Regions from separate parts of the Sporosarcina sp. SAFN-015 genome, predicted to be linked through region 1. Evidence: riboswitches for the same ligand, from Rfam matches in the RefSeq annotation. Region 1 holds a riboswitch; the other holds the start of a gene.
The links. A riboswitch is a leader RNA that binds a small molecule or an ion and turns the genes downstream of it on or off. The one in region 1 is predicted to bind cobalamin.

Region 1 (4,388 bases):
TCCTCGATTTCGCAGGCTTTGACGTGTCACGGGAATATTACATCAATGACGCGGGCAATCAAGTGAATAACTTGGCCCTTTCAGTCGAGGCGCGATACTTCCAAGCATTAGGTCTTGAAAAAGAAATGCCGGAGGACGGCTACCATGGACAGGACATCATCGATATCGGTGAGAAGCTTGCGGAGGAATTCGGCGACAAGTACGTAAACGTCGGCGAAAAAGAGCGTCAGGAGTTTTTCCGGAAGTACGGCCTTGATTTCGAATTGGCAAAGTTGAAGAAGGACTTGGAAGACTTCCGTGTGCCGTTCGACAACTGGTTTTCGGAAACATCTCTCTACACAGACGGCAAAATCGGCATCGCTCTCGATAAATTGCGTTCGAATGGCCATGTATTTGAAGAAGACGGAGCAACTTGGTTCCGTTCGACGACATTTGGCGATGATAAAGACCGTGTCCTCATTAAAAATGACGGCTCGTACACGTATTTGACGCCGGACATCGCATACCATGAGGATAAATTGCGCCGCGGCTTCGATAAGCTCATCAATATTTGGGGAGCAGACCACCACGGCTACATTCCACGGATGAAAGCGGCGATCGAGGCACTTGGCTACGACCGCGATACGCTTGAAGTGGAAGTTGCGCAAATGGTGCAGCTATATAAAGACGGCGAGAAATTCAAAATGAGCAAGCGTACCGGAAAAGCGGTCACGCTGCGTGAACTCGTTGAAGAAGTCGGCTTGGACGCTGTCCGTTATTTCTTCGCGATGCGCTCCGCCGATTCACAAATGGACTTCGACTTGGATTTGGCGATTTCGCAGTCGAATGAAAACCCGGTTTACTATTCGCAATACGCGCATGCCCGCATTTCATCGATCCTTCGCCAAGCGGAGGAAAAGAATCTTGCCGCTTCAACGGATCATGTTGATTTATTGCAAGCAGAAAAGGAATTGTCGCTGTTGAAGAAAATCGGCGACTTCCCGCGTGCCGTCAGCGATGCAGCAAGACTCCGCTCGCCGCACCGGATTACGAACTATATCCAGGAGCTGGCCGCAGAATTCCACAGCTTCTACAATGCTGAAAAAGTTCTCGACCCGGATAACCGCGACCTGTCCGAAGCACGTCTCGCACTCATCACAGCAACACGCACGACAATTGCGAATGCGCTGAAACTCATCGGCGTTGCCGCACCGGAAAGAATGTAAAATGTTGCGCCCCTCTGAATGTGGAGGGGCGTTTTATTGTGCAACGCAATGAATGCGGATCGCAACGCAAACAAGTGGGATCGCAACGCAATCAATTCAGTGCGCAACGCAATCAAACGAGCGCAACACAAACAAATGGGATCGCAACGCAATGAACCGGAATCGCAACGCAATCAAACGAGCGCAACACAATCAACGGGACCCGCATCGCAACCAACCCGACCCGCAACACAATCAATCGGCCTCACAACACAACCAACTCGACCCGAAACACAATCACCCCCCGCAAAACCCCCTCGACATCGCACGAAACTGTAGTATAATTAATCCGAACATCAATTACATAACCAAACATGAAGGTGCCCCGCCGTCAACGCCGGGGTTAAAAGGGAAGCCGGTTTGATTCCGGCGCGGTCCCGCCACTGTAAGTGCTCGCAAGCCGCAACATGCCACTGGATTTTCCGGGAAGGCGCGGTACGCGATGAGCATAAGCCAGGAGACCTGCCTTCATGAGTCACCCGTACCCTACGAGGATAGGTTTGGTGGAAATCGGCGCGTCCTTTCGTAGCTGTATTTTTACTAAGCACATTCCTCCGTTCACAAAACGGGGGATTTTTATTTGGAACAAACAGGAGGAAATCAGAATGAAAAAGTTTTGGCAACTTTGGCTAACAGCAATCCTTGCGGCATTCTTGCTAACGGCATGCGGCACGGATGATGCAAAGAAAGATGACACACCGGTAAACGGCAGCTCGCAAACAGACGATCAAACGGCTGAGGAAGTAGCAGAATTCCCGGTCACATTAACAGATGCAGTCGGCAATGAGATTACAATCGAACAAGCACCTGAGACGATCGTCTCCATGATTCCGAGCAACACGGAAATCTTATTCGCACTCGGCTTGAATGATGAAATCGTCGGTGTCAACGATTGGGACAATTATCCAGAAGAAGCACTCGAAAAAGAGAAAATCGGCGGACAGGAATTCAACGTTGAAAAGATCGTCTCGATGACGCCGGATGTCGTCTTCGCGCATGAGTCCATGCTCGGCACAGGCGACGAAGGGCTACAGCAGCTCCGAGACGCAGGCATTAACGTATTCGTCGTGAAAAATGCCGCCGATTTTGAACAGACATACGAAACAATCGAAACGATCGGCAAAGCTACAGGTAAAACGGAAGAAGCCGCAACAATCGTAGAGGACATGAAAGCGAAAGTCGAAGAAGTCCTTGCAAAAACAGCAAACGTTGAGAATAAAAAACGCGTATTCATCGAAACATCTGATGCACCTGAAATTTATGCACCGGGTAAAAATACGTTCATGCAGCAAATCCTAGACATGATCGGAGCGGAAAACGTTGTGACAGAAGAAAACTGGGTTATGATCAGCCCGGAAGAAATCGTCAAGCAAAATCCTGACGTCATCATCGTCATGTACAGCTATGTGCCGGATATCGTCGAAAGCGTGAAAAACCGTGACGGCTTCAGCGACATTACTGCGGTGAAGGAAGACCAAGTCATCCAAGTCGACGAAAACTTGACGAGCCGTACAGGCCCGCGTCTAGCGCTCGGTCTTGAAGAAATAGCGAAGGCTATCTATCCAGAGGCATTCAGTGAATAAATCGGCAATTGCCTACATCGTGTCTGCCGCCACATTGATTGTGGCGGTATGGCTCGGTGTTTCGATTGGAAGCGTTAAAATTCCGATCAGCACGTTTTGGGATTCGTCGGATACGACAGCGACTAATATCTTATGGAAAATCCGGATGCCCCGTGTCATATTAGCAGGGCTCGTCGGTGCGGCGCTCGCAATTTCCGGAGCCGCTTTCCAAGGATTGCTGAAAAATCCGCTCGCAGACCCATACACACTCGGAGTGTCATCCGGCGCCTCGGTGGGTGCTGTCGTGACACTCTTTTTCGGTTTATCGATTCCAATTTTAGGCACATACACATTACCGGTGTTCAGCATGACAGGGGCGGCTTTGACGATGTTCCTCGTCATCGGATTCGCAAAGCTTGTCGACCGTTCGATGAAAATGGAGACGATCATCCTTACCGGAATCATCTTCGGTTCTTTTCTTGGCTCCGTCTTGTCGCTCATGATTGCGCTTACGGGTGAAGAACTGCGTCAAATTATCGGCTGGCTCCTCGGAAGCGTGTCGATGCGCGGCTGGAATTATATCGTTATGGTGCTGCCGTTCGTCGTCATCGGTTCCTTCATTCTCTGGGTGAACCGGAGGGAATTGAACGCCATGCTGTTCGGGGAGGAACGCGCCCATCATTTAGGCGTCAACGTGAAACGCCGGAAATTCATGATCCTTATCGGCGGCTCCATCCTGACGGGTTCGGCTGTCGCGGTATCCGGAACGATCGGCTTCGTTGGCCTTGTCGTCCCGCATATGACGCGCCTCATGTGGGGGTCCGACCACCGGCATCTGCTCACTTTGTCATTCATGAACGGCGCAAGTTTGCTCATCATTTGCGACCTGATCGCCCGGACGATCATCTCGCCATCGGAACTACCAGTCGGCGTCATTACGGCATTCATCGGAGCACCAGTGTTCGCGTACATTTTCTACAGACAGAGAAGGAAAGGGGCCATGTAACATGCTGCAAGTCGACAATCTCGCGGGAGGATACGGTAAAGAGCCGATCGTCAACAACATCTCATTCCGTGTGAATGAAGGAGAAATCCTCGGCATACTCGGCCCGAACGGCAGCGGCAAATCGACGTTGCTGAAAATCATTTCGGGCATCTTGCCGGCTAAAACTGGAACCGTCCTGATCGACGGGCAGGACGCCTCGGTTTATTCCCAAAAACAGTTCGCGAAAAAGGTGGCGGTCCTTCCGCAGCTCCATGCGCATGCCTTCTCGCATACCGTTAAAGACACCGTCGCGCTCGGCCGGTATCCGCACCAGACCGGGCTTTTTTCGTCCTGGTCCGATGAAGACGAGCGGGCGGTGACGGAAGCGCTCGAATACACAGGCGTTACACGCTACAAAGATACAGCGATCGAACTGCTTTCAGGGGGCGAACAACAACGGGTCTTCGTCGCACAAGCGCTCGCGCAAGAAGCGCCGATTCTATTGCTCGACGAACCGACGAATCATCTCGACATCGCCCACCAGCAGCAATTGCTCGACACGATCCGCAACCACGCCATCGAAAAGGGTGTCACCGT
Region 2 (4,388 bases), 130 kb from region 1:
CGGATGTTGTTCGGAACGTATATATTGAATGAAATCGCTTGGTCAATATGGCGCTGCCTTGCCGCATTCTGCTTAATGGACCAACGCTGATCGACGATATACGCAGAGCGGCGATACACATCATATGTGTTGTGATCAAGATCAGGTGCAATGACCGGCAGCTTGTAATCTTTCTTTTCCTCATGATAGAACGGTTTGAAAATCGGATCGATGGAAGCGGTAGATCCTGCGATAACCGATGTCGAGCTGTTCGGCGCGACCGCCATCAAATAGCCGTTACGAATACCGTTCATCGCTACATCGATACGCAGTTCACGCCATTTCTTTGAATCATATCCGCGTTTCTCGAAATAAGCTCCACTTTGCCAATCCGATTTTTCGAATAAAGGATACGCCCCTTTTTCAATCGCTAATTCCATCGAAGCCTTAATCGTCAAATAAGCAATTCTTTCATACAGTTCATCTGCATAATTGACCGCTTTATCCGACTCCCATTGAATATTCTTCAAAGCGAGCAAATGATGCCATCCAAACGTCCCGAGTCCAATGCCACGGTAGCGAGCATTCGTCCGTTGCGCTTGAACGACCGGTATTTTATTCAATTCAATAACGTTGTCGAGCATACGCACTTGGATCGTAATGAGGCGTTCCAATACATCCGCGGGAACGGCTTTTCCAAGGTTCACGGACGACAAGTTACAGACGACAAAATCACCTGGCTTTGAACGGGTTACGACGATATCGTCTTCAAGTGTGACGGATTCAAATTCGGTCGGGCTCATATTTTGAGTGATTTCTGTACAGAGATTACTCGAATACACCATACCTTTATGCTTATTTGGATTTGCGCGATTCACTTCATCACGGTAAAACATGAACGGCGTCCCGGTTTCGAGCTGGCTGCGCATGACACGCTTCATAATTTCAATCGCAGGTACCGTTTCCTTCGACAATTCAGGATGATTGACACATTCCTCATACTTCTCACGGAATGAACCGCTCCCCTTCGTTTCATCATAATGATCTTCCAATGAGTACCCCATTACAGTCCGGATTTCATGCGGGTCGAATAAATGCCAATCACCTCGAGCCTCGACTTGCTCCATGAAAAGATCTGGCAAGCAGACTCCGGTGAAAATATCATGGGCACGCAAGCGATCATCGCCGTTGTTCAGCTTAAGATCAAGGAATGTGAAAATATCTTTATGCCATACATCAAGATAAACGGCAATCGCCCCTTGACGTTGACCGAGCTGATCGACACTGACGGCCGTATTGTTCAGTTGTTTAATCCACGGAAGGACGCCGCTCGAAGCCCCTTTAAATCCGCGGATGGACGATCCTCGCGAACGAACCTTGCCCATGTAAACGCCGATGCCGCCTCCGTATTTTGATAGATTCGCAATATCGGTATTGCTGTCGTATATTCCTTGGAGCGAATCGTCGACCGTATCGATGAAGCAGCTCGACAGCTGACCATGCGGTTTGCCCGCATTCGCTAATGTCGGCGTCGCAACAGTCATATACAGATTGCTCATCGCCCAATACGCTTCCGCCACTTTTCCGAGACGGTTCTCTGTTTCATTTTGCATAAGCGTCATCGCGATGATGAGCCAACGTTCTTGCGGCAATTCAACGGGCTGTTTATTGAAATCAACCGCCACGTACCGATCTACAAGCGTTTTCAATCCAATATACGTAAACAGCTTGTCCCTTTCCGGCTCTAAGAAAGTTCCAATCTCTTTTAGTTCCTCACGTGAATATTTTTCTAGTAAAACGGATGTATAAAGACCTTTCTTCACGAGCCGCTCTACATTGTCGGCAAAATCTGTATACGCTTTTGAGCCTCTTACGCTTTCCTGACGGGAATAAACTTCCTGCAAATAAATACGCGCAGCTACGAATGTCCAGTAGGCAGATGCTTCGTCAAGATTGCTGAGCACTTCCAAAATCATTGCTTTCGACCATTCAGAATCGCTCCCTTCAGGATGGCGCTCCTTCCAGCGAGCACTCGCCGTTAGAAGCGGTTGCAGCTTGTCCGCTCCGAATTCAGATTGCAGTTTGTCCATAATGTCTGTTCTTTCAGTAATGATAGTCATACTAATCCATCTCCTTTTAGGTAACGTAAAAATGAAAAAAGCGATGATTCTACCTCTTCGGTAGAGTCATCGCTCATGGATTGTAATGTAGGAAACAGATCGGGCAATAGAAAAATGAAAGCAAAGAACCCGCTCGCTCCCACCTCTCAACCCCCGAAGAAAGTGTCGCTTGACGATGGACGGCAGGTCTACTGGCTCACGCTTCCTCCTTCCATCTCCCCTTCCCGCGGCATTATGCTGCAGTGGTTTTTGAGACGGTCGTCTGCGTTTACAGTTGCGGGGACAGCTCCGATTTGCGGATTCCCTATTAAACCGATAACGGTACCATTCCATCGTTCGATACTATATGTTGTGTGTTATGTACTTTTAATACCCTAACATGTAGTGTTTAAACAGTAAATAGGTAGAAAGTATTTTGTAAGATTTTTTTTGAAGAGCCGTGCAATCGATGCATGGCTCTTACTTGTTGAAGGGCTTCAAAGCTTCCGTTCGATCTAGAAATACGAACCCATCATACCGGCTGCCGACTCTCGATGACACATAGTTCCCATACGCCTCGAATTCCGGATTATAGACGACTCCGATGGCGCGATGGCCGATCCATTCATTGAATAAATGCCGGTTTTCTTCCGTGAAGAGAATAACTTGATCCTCGGCGGCCGCCGCATGCATCTGCCCTTCCCATGAATTGAATTTAGCGGGCGGAACATCCATCTTTTGATACGGTTCTCCCCAACCTTCTCCCGCAATAACAGTTCCTTCGTACGTGCCGAAACCGATGGCAAACGTGTCCTCCCTGCCATATTTCTCACGGATGAGCTGTCCGACGTTGATCATTTTATGGTCGGCCATCGACGTTTCCGATGCATCGCCGACATGGGTGTTATGCTCCCAAATGATGATTTTTGCATCAGCCCCATGATAGTTCAAAATTTCACTGACCGCCTCGACCATATGCATGTCGCGAATATTCCAGGAGATGGCGTCGTCCTGCATCATCGCCCGGTAATAGGACTCGGCGTTTTTCGCAACTAATGCATTCATCGTCATATTCAAGTCCTTCTCCTGCTCATTCGAATAAAGATCTACATGACTTCGGATAGTCGTTAGTAATCTGGATACCTCACTTATACATTCATCCGTGAAATGGGCAGTCGACATCGCATAATGCTCCGGCATCCGGTTATACGGCTCGAAACAGGAGAATGCCTTTTTCGCCAACTCCAAGTCCGCCTTAAACTGCGGATTCTCCTGAAGAAACCGCAGTAGCTCATCAATCGATTCATAGAGGCTATACATATCGATGCCGTAAAATCCTGTTTGATCCGCCGCGTCCTTTCCGTCATTGTCATGTTTTAACCATTCAACAAGTTCCGCTACTTCCTCATTCGCCCACATCCACGTCGGCCAGCGGTTGAAAGATTCTACCAATACCTGCCGAGCGGATTTTCCTTCCTTGTCGAAACCTTTCACATAGCGATTGACCGCCTGCGCGGATGGCCAATCGCCCTCTACCGCAATGATTGTAAACCCTTTTTCCTGAATTAGCCGTTTCGATAATGCCGCGCGAACTTTGTAAAACTCTGAAGTTCCATGCGTCGCCTCACCTAGCAGGACAATTCGCGCATCACCAATTGCGTCCAAAATAGAATCAAATGCTTTATCGTTTAACGGGAAAGCGTTCTCTTGAATAGCAGAAACCAGCCTTTTCGACAAATCAATCCCTCCTCTGTTGATAGCATACCCATGGGCAGCGGATGGAAACCGGGGGAGGGGGACTTGAAGTGATTTTCGAAGGGGGGGGGGAAAACGTTATCACCGACTTGTGATAGGTTATCACCGACTCTCGGGCTGTTATCACCGACTCTAAAGTGTTTATCACCGACTTGGCGCACATTACCACCGATTCGCACAAATTTATCACCGAATCACTATAATTCGATGACTCTCAGAATGAACTTACCCATGCCAAAAATGTTTATCACCACATAGACATACGTTATCACTGCTTAGAAGGGGTTTATCACAGCTCAGACGAGATTTAACTCCGTTCATAAAAACAACCGCCCACATACGACGGTTGCTCTACTCTTATTGATCCGCAACTTCCAACACGCCTTCTCCGTCGTCCGGCAGAACTGTGAATACCCACTTCTTTTCATTTTCATCAAAGATAACTTCATCAATGAGGACAAAGCCATTGGACAATCTTTCACCCGCCATATCCAATGCTTTCGCAACGGCCTGCGACTCAGAAAGCACGGCGCCGACCGGCTTATAGTCTGGCAT

Region 2: linked by a shared signal. The riboswitch ahead of ACR65H_RS02050 (ribonucleoside-diphosphate reductase subunit alpha) and the one ahead of ACR65H_RS01440 (ABC transporter substrate-binding protein) in region 1 are both predicted to bind cobalamin.

The regions. Positions count from the first base shown of each region.
Region 1 is NZ_JBPFDR010000001.1:322,605-326,992, reverse strand. It holds gene argS (arginine--tRNA ligase) at 1-1,205, shown strand, start outside; cobalamin riboswitch at 1,546-1,728, shown strand; gene ACR65H_RS01440 (ABC transporter substrate-binding protein) at 1,850-2,827, shown strand; gene ACR65H_RS01435 (FecCD family ABC transporter permease) at 2,820-3,812, shown strand; gene ACR65H_RS01430 (adenosylcobinamide amidohydrolase) at 3,814-4,388, shown strand, end outside.
Region 2 is NZ_JBPFDR010000001.1:449,724-454,111, forward strand. It holds gene ACR65H_RS02050 (ribonucleoside-diphosphate reductase subunit alpha) at 1-2,099, opposite strand, end outside; cobalamin riboswitch at 2,264-2,444, opposite strand; gene ACR65H_RS02055 (erythromycin esterase family protein) at 2,559-3,815, opposite strand; gene ACR65H_RS02060 (DUF3221 domain-containing protein) at 4,191-4,388, opposite strand, start outside.